One region of the Paraburkholderia sp. SUR17 genome, then DNA from elsewhere that is predicted to be linked to it. Evidence: predicted binding sites of a transcription regulator. Region 1 holds the regulator's gene; the other holds the start of a gene.

The links. Region 1 encodes FliA, which starts transcription of late flagellar genes. Its sites were predicted from a motif close to CTAAAGTTTNNNNNNNNNNNGCCGNTA; they were not measured.
Region 2: a site for FliA is predicted at 2,908-2,934, ahead of P2869_RS22210 (flagellin domain-containing protein). Genes of this name have one in related genera too.

The regions. Positions count from the first base shown of each region.
Region 1 covers NZ_CP120508.1:3,711,936-3,719,593, forward strand. The annotation lists gene flgC (flagellar basal body rod protein FlgC) at 1-286, opposite strand, end outside; gene flgB (flagellar basal body rod protein FlgB) at 505-999, opposite strand; gene flgA (flagellar basal body P-ring formation chaperone FlgA) at 1,322-2,794, shown strand; gene flgM (flagellar biosynthesis anti-sigma factor FlgM) at 3,086-3,439, shown strand; gene P2869_RS16650 (flagellar protein FlgN) at 3,573-4,016, shown strand; gene P2869_RS16655 (hypothetical protein) at 4,260-4,703, opposite strand; gene P2869_RS16660 (RNA polymerase sigma factor FliA) at 5,120-5,854, opposite strand; gene P2869_RS16665 (AAA family ATPase) at 5,887-6,783, opposite strand; gene flhF (flagellar biosynthesis protein FlhF) at 6,776-7,658, opposite strand, start outside.
Region 2 covers NZ_CP120509.1:1,046,650-1,054,307, reverse strand. The annotation lists gene P2869_RS22215 (pyrrolo-quinoline quinone) at 1-1,603, opposite strand, end outside; gene P2869_RS22210 (flagellin domain-containing protein) at 1,987-2,805, opposite strand; gene P2869_RS22205 (acyl-CoA dehydrogenase family protein) at 3,125-4,309, opposite strand; gene P2869_RS22200 (MarR family winged helix-turn-helix transcriptional regulator) at 4,548-4,964, shown strand; gene P2869_RS22195 (hypothetical protein) at 5,014-5,301, shown strand; gene P2869_RS22190 (MetQ/NlpA family lipoprotein) at 5,447-6,271, shown strand; gene P2869_RS22185 (SGNH/GDSL hydrolase family protein) at 6,285-7,307, opposite strand; gene P2869_RS22180 (FAD-binding oxidoreductase) at 7,453-7,658, opposite strand, start outside.

The DNA.
Region 1 (7,658 bases):
CGTTCGCGTCCGCCGCCGGGTTGCCGGGGTCGTAGGAAGTCTTCATGGGCGTCGGGTCGTCGACCACGCCCGTCACCTGCACGCCGCCCACCTGCTGGCCGCTCTGCGTGCGCGCGCCGCCCAGCGGCTGCACCGCGAAGACGACCTGCTTGGCCTTGTACGGCTTGCCGTCCGGTCCCGTCGTGCTGTCCGCGTTCGCGAGGTTCGACGCGGTCACGTTGAGCCGCTCCGACTGCGCGGACAGCGCAGAGCCGGCGACGCTAAAGATGTTCATCAGCGATGGCATGGCGAATCTCACCTCTCGTTGCCGGCCTGCGTTGGCCGGCGGTTGTGGCGGGCCGCGCCTGTCACCTTTGCGCTTTCGCGCTTCCGGTGCCTCCTGCGCACGGCCCGCCTGCTTTCCCGTAGCGATTTGTCTCTTGCCTGACCGGCGCAGCCTGCTGCCTGTGCCGTGGTCTGGCTTCCTGCTTTCCTGCTTGCCCTGCACGAATGCAGGCCGCCGCGTCAGCTGCCTGACGTGATGGCCGCGAGCATGCCTTTGATCTGCTGCGTGAGCACGGTCATGCCGGTCTCGAAGTGCAGCGTGTTGTCGGCGAACTGCACCCGCTCGCTGTCGAGGTCGACGGTGTTGCCGTCAAGCGCCGGTTGCGTGGGAATGCGGTACTGGAGCTGGCCGTAGTCGTCGGGGGAACCGCCCGTGGGCGTCAAGCGCGCCTTGCCGGCCATGTGGCCCGCTTCGGTCGTCGCCATGGTCATGCCGCTCGTCACGCCGGCCGGCTGCGCCATGGCGAGCGGTGCCGCGTTCGAGGTGGCCGTTCCGGTCGCAGCGCCGCTCTTCCTCAGCGCACCGGCGAGCGACGACGCGAAATCGACGTCGCGTGCCTTGTAGCCCGGCGTGTCCGAGTTGGCGATGTTCGACGAGAGCAGTTCCTGACGGTATGCGCGCACATCGAGCGCCTCGCGCCCAAAGGCGAATTCGGCATCGAGTTTGTCCAGCATTGCGGTTCTCCGAAAAAACGCTTCCTTGCGTCACGCTTGCAGTAGCGGCTGCGTGGAAGGCCTTTTTGCTTGTGGAGCATCTTAGGTCTGGGACGCAAGCAGCAATCGGAGGAATAGCCGGGGAAGGGGGCCTCTATTCAACGTTTGCGCGAAGGGGGGTGTCTCTAGAATGCCTCTCGTATTGTTGGCCCTTGGTTGGCCCCTGGTTGGCCCTTGGGTTAGCCCTTGTCTGGCCGCCTTGTTTGGCTTCTTCTTGTCTTGCTTCTTGTCCGGCTTCTTGCCTGGCGCCTGTCTGGTCCCCCGGGGGCCGTGGAGAGTGGCGATGAACGAGCCCGCTTCAAATGCTCCGACCGCCTTGTTGACCGCTGAAACCGCTGCTGAAACGGCTTTCGATGCTTCGCCCGCGCGAGGCGCATCGACATCGACCACTTCGCACGCACCGGCTGCTCCGGCGCGAGCGAGGCGCGCGCCTGCGCTGCGCGGGCTCTTCGTCGCGCTTGCGTGGACGCTCTCGGTGAGTGCCGGCACGCTGGCCCTGCTCGCTTCGAATGCCGCGCATGCGCAAGGCACGGGCGAGCCGATCGTGATTCCGGGTCCGGGCGAAAAGAACCCGGATGCACTGGCCGCCATGAGCAAGATGGTGACGAGCCCATCCGCGCCTGCCGGCGTGACGGCGCAACGCGCGAACGCCGGGATGCAGCCCACCCCAGCCGCCCTCGCCGCGTCGATGCGACCGGCCGCCGCTGCCGGCGACCGCTTCGAGCAGGCAGCGAAGGCCGACGGCGCCATCGTGATCGCGGGGACGGGCGAAGCGTCGGCGGCCCGGCCCGGCATGGCATCTGGCCTGACGCGCGTGAACCTGCCCGTGGCGGCCAGCCAGGTCATGCCGGTGGTCGTGACACCCGCTGTGGCGACCATCCCGGCGCGCGGCCGCGAGGCGAATCTCGCGCCGCAGGCCATCGCGATGAACCCGCCCGCCAGCGGCGGCTACGCAGCCGCCGCGCCGCGCTTCGAGCGCATGGTGCCGCGCGCTGTGCCGGCCCAGGGAACCCAGGCGGCACAACCGTATCAACGTGTGCAGCCGGCGCAGGCGCCTGCATCGAACGTTCAGCCCGCGCAACCGGCCCAGTCGGCTCAGGCCGCCACAGTCGCGCAAGCCGCCGTGCCCGAAGGCCAGCAGGACGGCGAGTCGATCCGGCGCGCTGCGCTCGCCTGGCTTCAGCAGCAGGCCGTGGGCCTTCCCGGCAAGGTCAACATCACCGTGGCCAACGTATTTCCGCGCGGCCTTGCGGCCTGCACGACGATGCAGCCGTTCGCGCCCGCCGGCACCCGCATGTGGGGCCGCACCACGGTGGGCGTGCGCTGCGCGGGCGAGCGTCCGTGGACGCTCTACCTTCAGGCGAAGATCTCGGTTCAGGCCACCTACTACACGGCGTCGCGCGCGATTGCCCCGGGCGAGCCGCTCAGCGCCGCCGACCTGGTGGCACGCGACGGCGACCTCACGCTGCTGCCGCAGGCGGTGGTCACCGACCCGTCGCAGGCGATCGGCGCCGTGGCGCTGGTCCGCGTGCCTGCCGGGCTGCCGCTGCGCCAGGACATGCTGCGCAGTGCGAGTTCCGTGACGATCGGGCAAACCGTGCGCGTGGTCGCACAGGGCCCGGGCTTTTCGATTTCGTCCGAGGGCAGCGCCATGAACAACGCGTCGCCCGGCCAGCAGGTCCGTGTGAAGACGGCGGGCGGCCAGATCATCAGCGGCATCGTCAAAGAAGGCGGCACCGTGGAGATCCAGCTTTGAGCGTTGCAGGTTGGGTGGATTTGAACAGGAGATTGGACCGGCGCCTGCTGCGCCTCGAATGATGTGAAGTGGTTTCGACCGGGGCTGTTATGGCCCCTTGCGTGCAGCCGTCGCGCCTCGCGGCGCTTTGGCGGCCTTGCCGTCCATGCACTAAAGTTTGATTGGTACCTGCCGTTAATCCGGGCAAAGCGGCGCCCATGACGCGCCCCACCGTGGCCGAAGAAGGCCACGCGGAAGCCGGATTCCTCAGTCGAATCCGGGCACCGCGGTCAACCGTTCAGGAAGCCAATCGTGAAAGTCGATTCCACCAGCAATTCGAGCCTGCAGTCGCTAAAAGACGGGCTGCAGCGTACCCAGCAAGGCGAAACGGCCGCGTCTGGCGCGCAAGGCGCAGCCAGCAGCCCCGTACCGTCCACCGGCGGCGGCGCATCCGGCGACGCGAACGTGAACCTGTCGGCGCTGTCGGCGCAACTGCGCGGCCTCGCCGCGTCCGGCGCGGCGGACATCGATACGGCACACGTCGAGTCGATCAAGCAGGCGCTGCGCGACGGCACCTTGAGTATCGATACCGGCAAGATTGCCGACGCCGTTCTCGAAACGGCACGTAGCCTGCTGCAAACGCGCGCGGGGTCGGCGGGGAGCTAACCCCGGTTGGCCAGCGCGTTCAGCGTGCCTCGCCGCACCTTCGGGCGAAGCGCGCACGTGCAGCAGCCAATTGACCACGGCTTGTGCGCCCCAGTCAGGGCGCGGCAAGCCGACTGCGAGTTGAGTGATTGTGATGAAAGACGCCCTCCTTGCCACCGTCATCGACGAATATGCCGCCGTCGAAGCGTTCGCTTCGGTGCTCGCGTGCGAAGAGAAGGCGTTGACCGCCGTCTCTCCGCTCGAACAGCTGCCGCCCATCATCGAGATGAAGACCGAACTGGTCGAAAAGCTCTCGGCGCTGGAAAAGCAGCGCGACGCGCAGCTTGCGGAGCTGGGCTTTCCGCCGGGCTGGCGCGGCATGGAGCTGGCCTCCGGCGCCGACCCGCGGCTCGCCACGCAATGGGCGCTGCTGCAAAAGGCGGCCGAACGCGCGAAACGCTCCAACGCCACCAACGGCGTGCTGATCCACACTCGCATGGAATACAACCGCCGCGCCCTCGACGTGCTCAAGGGCGCGCAGCATAAGGCCGGTTTGTACGGGCCGGATGGGCGAATTCCTGCGTTCGGGCGAGTTTGATCGATTTCCCCGGAGCCGGGTTTTGAGGCGCGCGGCGCGATGATCCGGGCGCAGCGCCACCGCTGAATTCGCCGGCCAGCCGCACCAAAAACCAACGGGCCGCACATCCATGCGAATGTGCGGCCCGTTGTGTTTTCAAACGCTGGTTTTTAAACCGGTTTTCAAGACCGGTTTTCAACCCCGGCCTTCAACCTCAGGCGTCGTTGCGCCTTTCTCGATCCTCTTGCCTTTGCTGCTCGCGGCTCAATCCCAGTGCTTGCGATGCTTGCGGTGGTGGCCGGTGCTGCGATAGCCGCGCTCGCCCTCGTCCGCGTAGGAGTTGCTGCGCGAGATGTTGCCGCCCAGTGCCGCGCCGGCACCACCGCCCAGTCCCGCACCGATCAGCCCGCCCGTGCGGCCGCCCATCGCGTTGCCTGCCGCCGTGCCCGCGCCGCCGCCCAGCGCACCGCCCACGATGGCGCCCGTACGTTCGCGCCGGTTCGACGTGACCGCAGCGCCTGCGCCGCCGCCCACCGCACCGCCGATCACGGAGCCCGTGCTGCCGCCCAGCGCGCCGCCCACCGCGGCACCCGCTACCCCGCCGAGGCCCCCGCCGAGCGCATTGTTCAGGTCACCCGCCATAGCGGGCAGCGATACAGCGGCCGAAGCCGCGGTCAACACGGCGATTCCTGCGATTTTTTTGAGCATCTGGTTTAACCCCATTGTCTTCGTAATAACGCGGCGCAAGTGTAGCCACCCGTCAGAAAGGGTGGTGTAAGAAAATGTTAGTGGTGTTACGGCCTGAAGCGGCCCGATGAACGAGCCGGGAAGCCGGCCCGAAAGAAGGCGAAAAAGCCGCCGAAGAATTGGAGGACGCGCGAACAGCAAGCGGACAGGGTGCGAATGACGTGCCGCTCAAGCAGCGGTGAAGTGGCAGCAAAGCAGCAGCAAAGCAGCCGCCCCACACAAGCCAGCGCAGCGCCGGCCGAACCGATCCCGCCCGAGGCCCGGCGCCTTGGGCCCCGGGGTCCGGGGTCCGCTACCCGGCGCCCTCTAACGCCAACAACAGCGCCACCCGCCCGGAAAGGCGCGAACGCCCCTCGAACGCACCCCGCTCGGGTTTCTCAGTCGGCCTCGGCGCCCGCCCAGGCCAGTTCGCGCAGACGCGTGCGCAGACGCGCCACGGCCTGGCTGTGCAGCTGGCACACACGCGATTCGCTCACTTCCATCACCGCGCCGATTTCGCGCAGGTTCATGCCGCGCTCGTAGTAGAGCGACATCAAGAGCTTCTCGCGCTCAGGCAGCTTGTCGATGGCTTCCACCAGCGCCGCGCGCAGGCTTTCGTCGAGCAGCGCGGAAAGCGGATCCGAGTGATCGACGCAGTAGCGGTCGAGAAACGGCTCGTCGTCCGCGGACCGGTCGAAGTCTTCGTAGTAGATCAGCTGGCTGCCATGCAGGTCCTGCAGCATGGACTGATATTCGTCGAGCGGCATCTTGAGATGCCCGGCGATCTCCGTCTCGCTCGCCGAACGGCCCAATTGCTGCTCCACCTGGTGCACCGCGCTCTCCACCTCGCGCGACGTGCGCCGCAGGCTGCGCGGCAGCCAGTCGTTGCTGCGCAGCTCGTCGAGCATGGCGCCGCGAATGCGCTGGCTCGCGTAGGTTTCGAACTGCGCGCCCTGATCTTCCTTGTAGCGGCTCGCCGCATCGAGCAGACCGATCATGCCGGCCTGGATCAGATCGTCCAGATCCACGCTCGCCGGCATCTTGGCTACGAGCTGCAAACCGAGACGTCTTACGAGCGGCGCGTACTTCGCCAGCACCTCGTCCTGCGAAATCTTTCCCTGAGCGTTATACATCGTGCTCTCCTGCCTGAAGTCCCCGAGTGGCGTCACGCATGCTGCGCCGACGGCCATTCGGCGGCCGGGTCGGCCTGCCACATGGATGGCGATGGGGCCGACGTTGTTACGGTCGGGCGCGTCATGGCCGCGCGCGACGACATGGCTGGCCGCATGGGCCAGTACTGCAGTTCTGCGGCGACATGCCGGTAGTCGCGCGCGGCGGCCGTGGACGGAAAAGCATCCACGATGCAGCGTGCGAGCTCGACGGCCCGCGCCATGTGTGGGTCAGCCGCAATGCAGCCTGCGTTTTCGAGCGAGACGGTGAGGTAACGACCCGCCACGCCTGCGAGGTTCTCGAATGCCGTGTGGGCATCGGCCGCGCTTTGGACGTAATTGACGAGCACGCGGAACTGCGCGATTGCGTGCGCGAAATGAAGACGTTTCATGGCGGCGTAGGCATCGGTGATGGCCTGCGCCGAGACGCGCGTCACGACCATCACGTCGTGCGAGCGCATGGCGAGCCCGGAGAGCGCGCCGTTTCTGTCGAGCCCGGCGTCGATCAGCACGACGTCGGCGGGGCCGTTCAGCACGAGTCCGTACTGTTCGGCGCTATAGCCTTCCTGGCTGCCGCGCCAGGCCGAGAGCACGCCGAAGCCGAGCGGATGCCGGCTCACGGCCGCCGCGAGCGACACCTCGCCGCGCATCACGCCGGCGAGATTCCCCACGCGTTGCATGCCGCCAAGCGTGGCGCTCACCGACCGGTCGCCCAGGCACTCGTCGATGACGAGCACGTCTTTGCCCTGCTCGGCCAATGCCGCTGCAAGGTTCACTACTGTCGTGGTGCGTCCGACGCTCTCCGAGCCGCCGGTCACCGCGATCACTCGCGAGCCGCTGCGGGCGAGCAGCCGCCGCAGCCCCTCCGCCTGGTCGGCTACGAATTTATCCAAAGCGAACCTCGTGCAGGTCGGCATTCGAACGCGTGGACAGCGCCGAGAGCAGCGCCGGGATGTCGTCTTCGTGCGGCACGAAGGGCGAGTGCTCGCGCGGAATGCAGAACGCGCTGCGGATCAGGAAACGCTTCGTCGCCACATAGAGGTTCTCCGGCACCTTCTGGCCGGTCGACACGTAGTGAACCGGCAGCCGGTAGCGCAGCACGGTGTCCAGCGCGCCGCCCAGGTTGGTGGCCTCGTCGAGCTTGGTGAGAATGCAGCCCGCGAGCGGCGCCTTGTCCGGCGTGCTCTGGTAGGCCTGCACCACTTCGTTGAGCGTGTCGCCGTGGCTCGTTGCGGACATCAGCAAGAGGCGCTGCACCGGCTGGCCGGCGCTGCACAGCATGGCGATCTGGTCGGTCACGGCGCGGTCGCGCTGGCTCATGCCGATCGTGTCGATCAGCACGATGTGCTTGTTCTTGAGTTCGGTGAGCGCGAGCTGCAGGTCGGCGCCGTCGCGCACCGCGTGCACCGACACGCCGAGAATGCGGCCGAAGATGCGCAGTTGCTCGTGGCCGCCAATGCGGTAGCTGTCCGTGGTGAGCAGCGCCACCTTGCTCGCGCCGAAGCGCATCACGCAGCGCGCCGCGAGCTTCGCCGTGGTCGTGGTCTTGCCGACGCCCGTGGGGCCCATCAGCGCGAACACGCCGCCGCGCTCCATGAGCGCGTCTTCGTTTTCGAGCACGGGCAGGTTCGATTCGAGCACCGACTGCGCCCATTCCAGCGCGCCTTCCGGGTCTTTGCCTTCGGGCAGGTTGTCCACCACCATCTTCACGAGCTGGGCCGAGAAGCCGGCGGCGAACAGCTGCTTGGTGAGCGCGCCGTGCGTGGGG
Region 2 (7,658 bases), on a different replicon from region 1:
ACACCGCCACGCCGCTGGTCGTGCCGACATACACGTGCCCATGCGCGATCATCGGCGTGATGAACTTGTTGCCGGCGCCGAACGCGTCTCGCGAGCCGGCCTGGTTGCTGTTGTACAGCTCGTTGGCGAGATTGCCGGCGTCGAACGCGTGCAGCGCCGCGACGCTGCCGTTCTCCGCCGCCCAGACGATGGCATTGCTCGATCCGTTCGCGGAAATACTGGGCGTCGCGCCCGGATACTGGAACGTGCCCGCGCTTTGCGAAGCCGGCGTAGCGGCGAGACGTGCAGCGTTGATCGGAAACGCCTTGAGGTGATCGCCGAGCGCGCCGATGTAGACCGTGTTGCCGTAGAACGCCGGCATGCCGAACACGCCGGCCGCGAGTTGCCCGTCTATCTCCTGCCAGATCACGTTGGTCGAACTGTTGAACTTGCCCATGGCGTCGCGATTCACCACGTAGATCTTCGCGTCCTTGCCGGCGCCAACCGCAAGATGACGCACGGTGCCGCTCGCGTCGGCGAGATCGGGCAGCACCAGCGCGCCGCCCGAGCCGAGGTCCTGGTCTCGCGACGAAAGCGCCGCCGTATCGAAGGTCGCGAAATAATCCGCGACTGCGAGGCGAGGCGAAGTCGCGAGCTTCAAGAACGTGTTGCCATAGTCGCCGCTCGACGGAAAGCCCTGTGCGTCGAGCGTGGCATCGAACGTGCCGTTCGCGTCGAGCAGATAGAGCGAGGTGCCGTCCGAGGCCATGCCCGCGCCGCACATCCACACCGATCCCTCGCTGCCGTTCGGCGTGAGATTGAGCACGCTGGTCTGCGTGAGCGTGGCGGCGCTGTACGCCATCACCCAGCCGCCATACACGCCCTGATCGCAATGCGAGGTCCACCCCAGATACACGTTGCCGTTGACGAGCGCGAGCGCCTGGCGCTCCGCGTATTGCTGCGGATCGAACACCGTCACGCCGTTGCTGCTGTTCGCGCCCGCGCCGGGATAGGTCGCGGCGATCTGCGCCGGCCCGCCGAGCGCCTCGGCGCCCGTCGTGAGATCGAGCGCGTGCAGGCGTTGGTGAATGGCGCCGCTCGCGTCCTTGCTCATGGCGACGGCATAGAGCACGCCATTCGCGCCGCGCGTGCGATCGATCACCGGTGTCGCGGTAATGCCTATTTCAGGCGTGATTTGCTGGCAGTTGCGATCGTCGCTCGTGGTCTCGCCCGAGCCCAGCAGCGAACGCTGCCAGAGCGGCGTGTTGGTGTCCGCATCGAATGCGTAGACGCTGGCGTGCTCGGTGGCAACGTAGACCACGTTGTGCGGCGTGCCGCCCATCGAGAGGCTGCTCACGTAGAGCGGCTGCGCGTCCACTTTGCCGTCCACCGCGAGGAACGCGACCTTGCCGAAATGCGCGGGATTGACGTTGGCCGGCGTGAGCGTCGGTTCGGCCAGGTACTGGCCTGTGCGCGCGGCGTCGTTGTGATACATGAGCACGTCCGTGGGGGACGATACCGTGGTGTTGACCGGCGCGGACGGCGTGGACGTTGCGGCTGCGCTGCCGGATCCACCGCCTCCCCCGCCGCACGACGCGCAAATTGCGACGATGAGGCATGCCATTGTCGCGAAGGCCGTACCGCGGCGCGCGGTGGCGCGGGTCTGTACCTCGCGGAGGTGGAGCAAGCGGTGCATGTGCGTCTCCCGCGCGGCCCGAAGGCCGCGAAGACTGCGTGTCTTGCCGATGCAGAGTCCGCCGTGGGCTGCGCGTTTCGGCACGGGGAATGAGCAATTGCCGTACCGGAGGCGTTTTATTGCGCCCTATTTTCAGGGCGTTATCGACGTGAGAAAGCCATGCTGGCCGGCTCGGTGGGCAACCAAAGGACCAGAGAACGAGCCCCAAAAGCGAAACGAGCCCTACGCCGCCCGAAAGCCGCGTAGAGCCCGTTCCAAAAAAAGTGACGCACCCCGCAAGAGGCGCGTCACCGAAGGTACTGCGTGGACGTTTATTGCAGGAGCTTCAGCACTTGCTGCGGCAGCGAGTTCGCTTGCGCGAGCACCGAGATACCGGCTTGTTGCAGCACTTGCGCCTTCGAGAGGTTCGCCGTTTCCGAAGCGAAGTCCGCGTCGACGATCTGCGACTGCGCGGCATTCAGGTTGGTCGATTCCGTCTGCGTGTTGCTGATGGCCGACTGGAACGTGTTCTGCGTTGCACCCAGCGTTGCCTGGAAGTTGTTGACTTGCGAGAGGGCTGCGTCGATCGCCGTGATCGCGTTCTGCGCGCCCGAGGTCGTCGAGATGTCGATACCCGAAACGCCCAGGCCCGACGCATTCCACGTGGTCGAACCGAAGTTCGCCGTGATCGTCTGGTTGGCCGATGCGCCGATCTGGAAGTTCACGCTGCCGAGGCCGCCCAGCACGCTCTGGCCGTTGAACGTCGTTTGCGTTTCAACGCGGTTGATTTCCGTCAGACGCGTCGTGACTTCAGTCTGCAGGTTCGCTTGCGCTGCCGAGCCGAGCGAGCCGTCGCCCGATTCCACGGCCAGCTGGCGGATACGCTGCAGGTTGGCCACGGTCGACGAGATCGCGCCCGAGGCGGTTTGCACCATCGAGATACCGTTGTTCGCGTTCATCACGCCCTGGTTCAGCGCGTTGATGGCGGCGGTTTGCGTCGTGGCGATCGCGAGGCCGGCTGCGTCGTCAGCGGCGGTGTTCACGCGCTTGCCCGACGACAGACGCGTAATGGCTTGCGACAAGGCGCTTTGCGAACCGGACAGGTTGGTCTGCGTCGTCAGCGACAGGATGTTGGTGTTGATGTTCAGCATGGCTTCCTCTAATGAATTCGGTTGGGTATCCGGTTGAGTAACAGGACGATGGTGGTGGTGCTCGCTTGCTGCGGTCCGTTCCAGCAACCTGTATGTCCGGGTTATCGTCGGGCACGGGACAAACTTGAGGGGGAAGCCATCGTTGCGACGGGGAATCGCCCGCCGGCGTGAGCACCGGCGGGGAAAGCGGGAAGGCGGCGTAATAAAAGGTAACGGGACAACGGCGGACGTGCCCGTATATAGGTCCGGAATGACGCAGCGGTCCCCACGGTCCTGAGCGGTCCTGCGGTGGTCCCGCAGGAATCCGTCAGCGAGTCGTCTACGAATAGAAAGAAGGCGACGGCAACGTATCGTTCAACGCCCACTCGCCGAGTTCCTGAAGCTTGTAATCGACGGGATCGTGCAGCGTCTGCGTGCGCAGATTGCGCCAGAAGCGGTCGAGTCGCAGCGCGCCTTGCGTGGCCCGAGCACCGGCCACTTCGAACAGCCGGCTCGTCAGATCGAGCCCCACGCGCGTGGCCGCTACCTTCGCCGTTGCCACCGCCACGGCCACCTGCCCTCGTCCTGCTTCGTCCAGCGCCGTGCCTTCGTTCCATGCCGCGTCGAAGCGCGACGCCGCCTGCTGCACGAGAAGCCGCACGCTTTCCAGGCCTACCCAAAACTCTCCATAGCGCAACAGCGTGTAAGGATCTTCGTTCGCGCTCTTCGCGGGCGATTTGAACCAAGGCCGCGACTCGTGCAGCGTGTAGTGCTTCATCTGCGCGAACGCGCCTTCGCTCACGCCGAGAAACAGGTGCGCGAAGATCAATTGCGCAAGCAGCGGCCGCAGGCACGCAAACGGCGTGCTGAGCGGCCCCGGATCGAGCAGCATTTCGCTTTCCTGAACGCGTACCTGATCGAACGCGGCACTGCCGCTATCGGTTTGACGCTGGCCGAAGCTGTCCCAGTCCGAAGGGATGGTGATGCCCGCGCGCGCGGTGGGCACCGCGGCAATCAGCAGCTTGCCGCTGGCTTCATCCACGCCGGACGCAATCAGCATGTCCGAATCGAACGCACCGGAGCAAAAGCTCTTGCGGCCTGAAAACTCATAGCCGCCATCGACTTTACGCACGACCGTCCGCTTGTCGAGCGGATTGAGCGCGTTGCCCCAGAACCGGTTGTGGCGTGCTGTCTCTTCGAACCAGGGCTCCCACTGGGCGGGCCGCGCGAACAGTTGCACCGTGGCCAGCAGCAGATGATGAAAACCGTAGACGTGCGCGATGGAGCTGTCCACGCGCGCGAACTGCCTGACCGTATCAAGCGTTTCGATCCAGTTCGCGCCCTGCCCGCCGTACTGCTTCGGAATGGAGAGCGCGAGCAGGCCGCTGCCGCGAATCGCATCGCGCTCCGCTTTCGGCGTGCCGCCGCGTGCGTCGCGCTCGGCAGCCGTTGCGGCGAAGTCTTGCACGAGACGGTCAATCGTCCGCTGAATCGATGAGAAGTCGGACTCGGATGATAAGGACATGGGTCTTGCCTCCAGCACGGGATGGGAGCGGGTTCAACCCGCTATCTTAAAAGCGCGCCGCGCGCGCGTCCCGGCCAGAATACCGAATGCTTCGAAGCGGGAGTGATATGGGCGGCGAGGATGAGGGCAAGGAAAGCCTACGGGCCGAAATGCGTCGGTTCGCGCCTGGAGAACTTCCATGCTGACACGAAGCCACATATGATTGCGTTGCTAACCACTTCATGGTCTAATCGCCGCCATGTTCGATCACTGCCTGTATTTCAATTCCGCTGCCCTGGCCCGCCTCGTTGAGCGAGAATGGACCGCCGTTTATGCCCCATTCGACCTCACGCCGCCGCAGGGCTTCGTTTTGCGCGTCGTGCTCGCCTCGCCTGGATGTCTCGCCAGCCAGGTCGCCGACATGCTGGGCATTGCCCGTCCCACGGCGACGCGGCTCGTCGACAACCTTTGCCAGAAGAAGCTCGTGGAGCGCCGGCAAGGAAAATCCGACGGCAGAGAATGGTGTCTATACCCCACGGCCGCGGGCAAGGCGCTCGACAAACCGATCAATGCGGCAAGCGCCAACGTCGCCAAGGCACTGCGCGGACGAATCGGGACCGGCTTGTTCGACACAACGATCAGCAGCATGCGGGACGTCAGAAAGGCGTTGGGCTAACGCTTTTTTTGATCACAAATAGTTGTGATGCTAACTAAATGGAGCCAGCATGAAAGGCACTGCGATACGAGAATCGAAGAAGTGCATCGCGCCACGCAAGCAACGCCGGGCGATAACCCGTGACGCACAAAAGTGGATTGCAGGGCTCACGATCACCGCAATATCCATCGCGCTATTCGTCACGGCCGCCGTCTCTGCAATGAAAAGCGTTCCGGTGAACAACGCGCGATGTCTCGCGCAGATCGCCAAAGAAGAACACACGACGCTGGAAGCGTTCTTTCAAAACCCCTCCGGACACGATGCTCTGGTACAGGCGCTCACCGCGTGTGCCCAATGATGGCCCCGGCGGCACCCTTTCTAATGCACGATTCGACCTGTCCATATAACCACGCACTGCATGACGAACGCAGACAAAAATATTTGTCAGCCCGTCATGCCGTTCTCTAGCATCGAGCCCTGTCGACCCCAAAACGAACCCCCACATGCACAAACGAAAACTGCTCGGTACGGCGCTGACAGCGCTCCTTCTCGGCTGGAGTATTGCGAATGCCGCCTCGGCCGCAACCACGGAAAAGACGCTTCGCGTCGGCATCATGTCCGGCGAGGACGAAGACGTCTGGAAAGTGGTTGCCGCCAATGCGGCAAAGCATGGTCTCGCCATCAAGGTCACCACGTTCGCCGATTACACGCAGCCCAACGAGGCGCTGGCCCAGCATGACCTCGACGCCAACTCGTTTCAGCACAAGCCCTACCTCGAGGCGCAGATCAAGGCGCGCGGCTACAAGATCGTGCCCGTGGGCTACACCTATGTGCAGCCCATCGGCCTCTATTCGCGCAAGGTGAAGTCCGTTGCCGACCTTCCGCAAGGCGCGACAGTGGGCGTGCCAAACGACCCGAGCAACGAACGGCGCGCGCTGCTCCTGCTGCAATCGCTCGGCCTCATCACGCTGAAGCCCGCCGTGGGTCTCCTGCCGACGGCGCGCGATATCGAACGGAATCCGAAGAATCTGCACGTCAAGGAACTCGATGCCGGCATCGTCGGCCGTGCCATCGGTGACCTCGATGCGGCCGTCGTGAACACCGACTGGGCCATCAAGGCGGGCATCAAGATTCCGCAGGAACGCATCGCGCAGGAGAAGGTGCCGAACAATCCGTATCGCAACTTCATCGCCGTGAACGAGCAGGACGCGAACGCGCCGTGGGTCCATGACCTCGTGGAGAGTTATCAGCAACCCAATGTGTCCGCCGCAATCCTGAAGGTTTATCGCGGCGCCACGCTGCCCGCGTGGGACGGCGCGCCGCAGTAGTTCCGCACACTGCTCAGCGCCCGAGCCCGCTCTTCGCAATCTGTTGCTCCACGAACTGCGCGAAGAGCGTATGCAGGCGGGTGGCGGGATGCAGGTCGTCGGCGAACATGTAGGTCTGGTCGGCGTTGGGCGTCGTGTAGGTGGGCGGTGAACAGAGCAATGCGGTGTCGTGCGGCGTCTTCGCAGGGTCGCACGCCGTGCCCGTGTTGGAGACGGCGAAGCCGTTGGCCTGGAAATTCGCGACAACCTGGTTGAGCCAGGTGAAGGCATCGATCTCGATGACCTTGCTCTGAAGACCGTTGGTCTGCAAACCCGCGTTCAGCGTGTCGTTGAAGCGTTGCGAAAGCTGCGTCAGATTCGCGCCGCCGTCCGCGGACGTCACGCCTTTGGGCGATAGCCCGATGTTGGGCAGATTGACCACGACGACGTGCGTCGCCCCACTCTGCACGATCTGCGCGACGAGCTGGACGAGCGTGTTCGCTGCTGTCTGCACCGTGGGCGCGGCAGCGGGCAGCGAGCCGGCACGCAGCACATCGTTTGCGCCGGCCCACACCAGCACCAGCTGGTTCGCGTTGAAGCTTCCATGCGCGGCCAGATAACTCGACACCTGCTGGTTCATGGGCATTTCGATGTTGCCCAGCACGTCGGTCAGATAGTCGTAGAGGTTCGCGGGCGTGGCCACCGTGGCGCCGCCCTCTGCGTAGCCCAGACCGCTTTGCGCGCTGAGCTTGTGGCTGGCGTCGATCGAAAAGGCGGGCGTCAGCGTGTCGCCGTAGTACTGCGCGACATCCTGCGTCCACACCTGGCCCGGGTTGGTCGTGAAGCGTCCACCGCCCAGGGCGCCCGCGAGCGGCGCATAGGTGCCGACGTCAGAGAGGCTGTCGCCGAACGACACCACCTGGAGATGCACGCCGCCAGCGGGGCCCGCCGTGCCGGCGCTACTGCCCGAGCCGGTTCCTCCGCCGCCGCACGCCGCGGTCAGCAGGCTCATCGCGACAACAATTGCGGCACACCCCCTTGCGTTCATGCGTTGCATGGCTTTCCTCCAGTGGACGGCGGCTTTCACGTGACGGACGTTGTGCCCGCGAACCTGCTGCACATGCAGCACATGCAGCGGGCTCTACCGTGTAGCAAGAAAGGTGCGCCGAGGTTTGCGGCGCTGGAGGAAGGTCTTGTCGCGCTCAGGCGATGGCGTCCATCAGCCGGTACCACGCAACGCCCGCCGCGATGTAAAAGCGCTGCAGCCCATGGAACGGGATCGGTTTGACCGCGGTGACGGCAAACGGAAACGGAGCGCGGGCGTCGCCTGCAATGCGCGCGGCAAGATGCTTGCCTAGCGTCGTGGCCATCGCAATGCCGCGGCCGTTGTAGCCAAGCGCGATGCTGA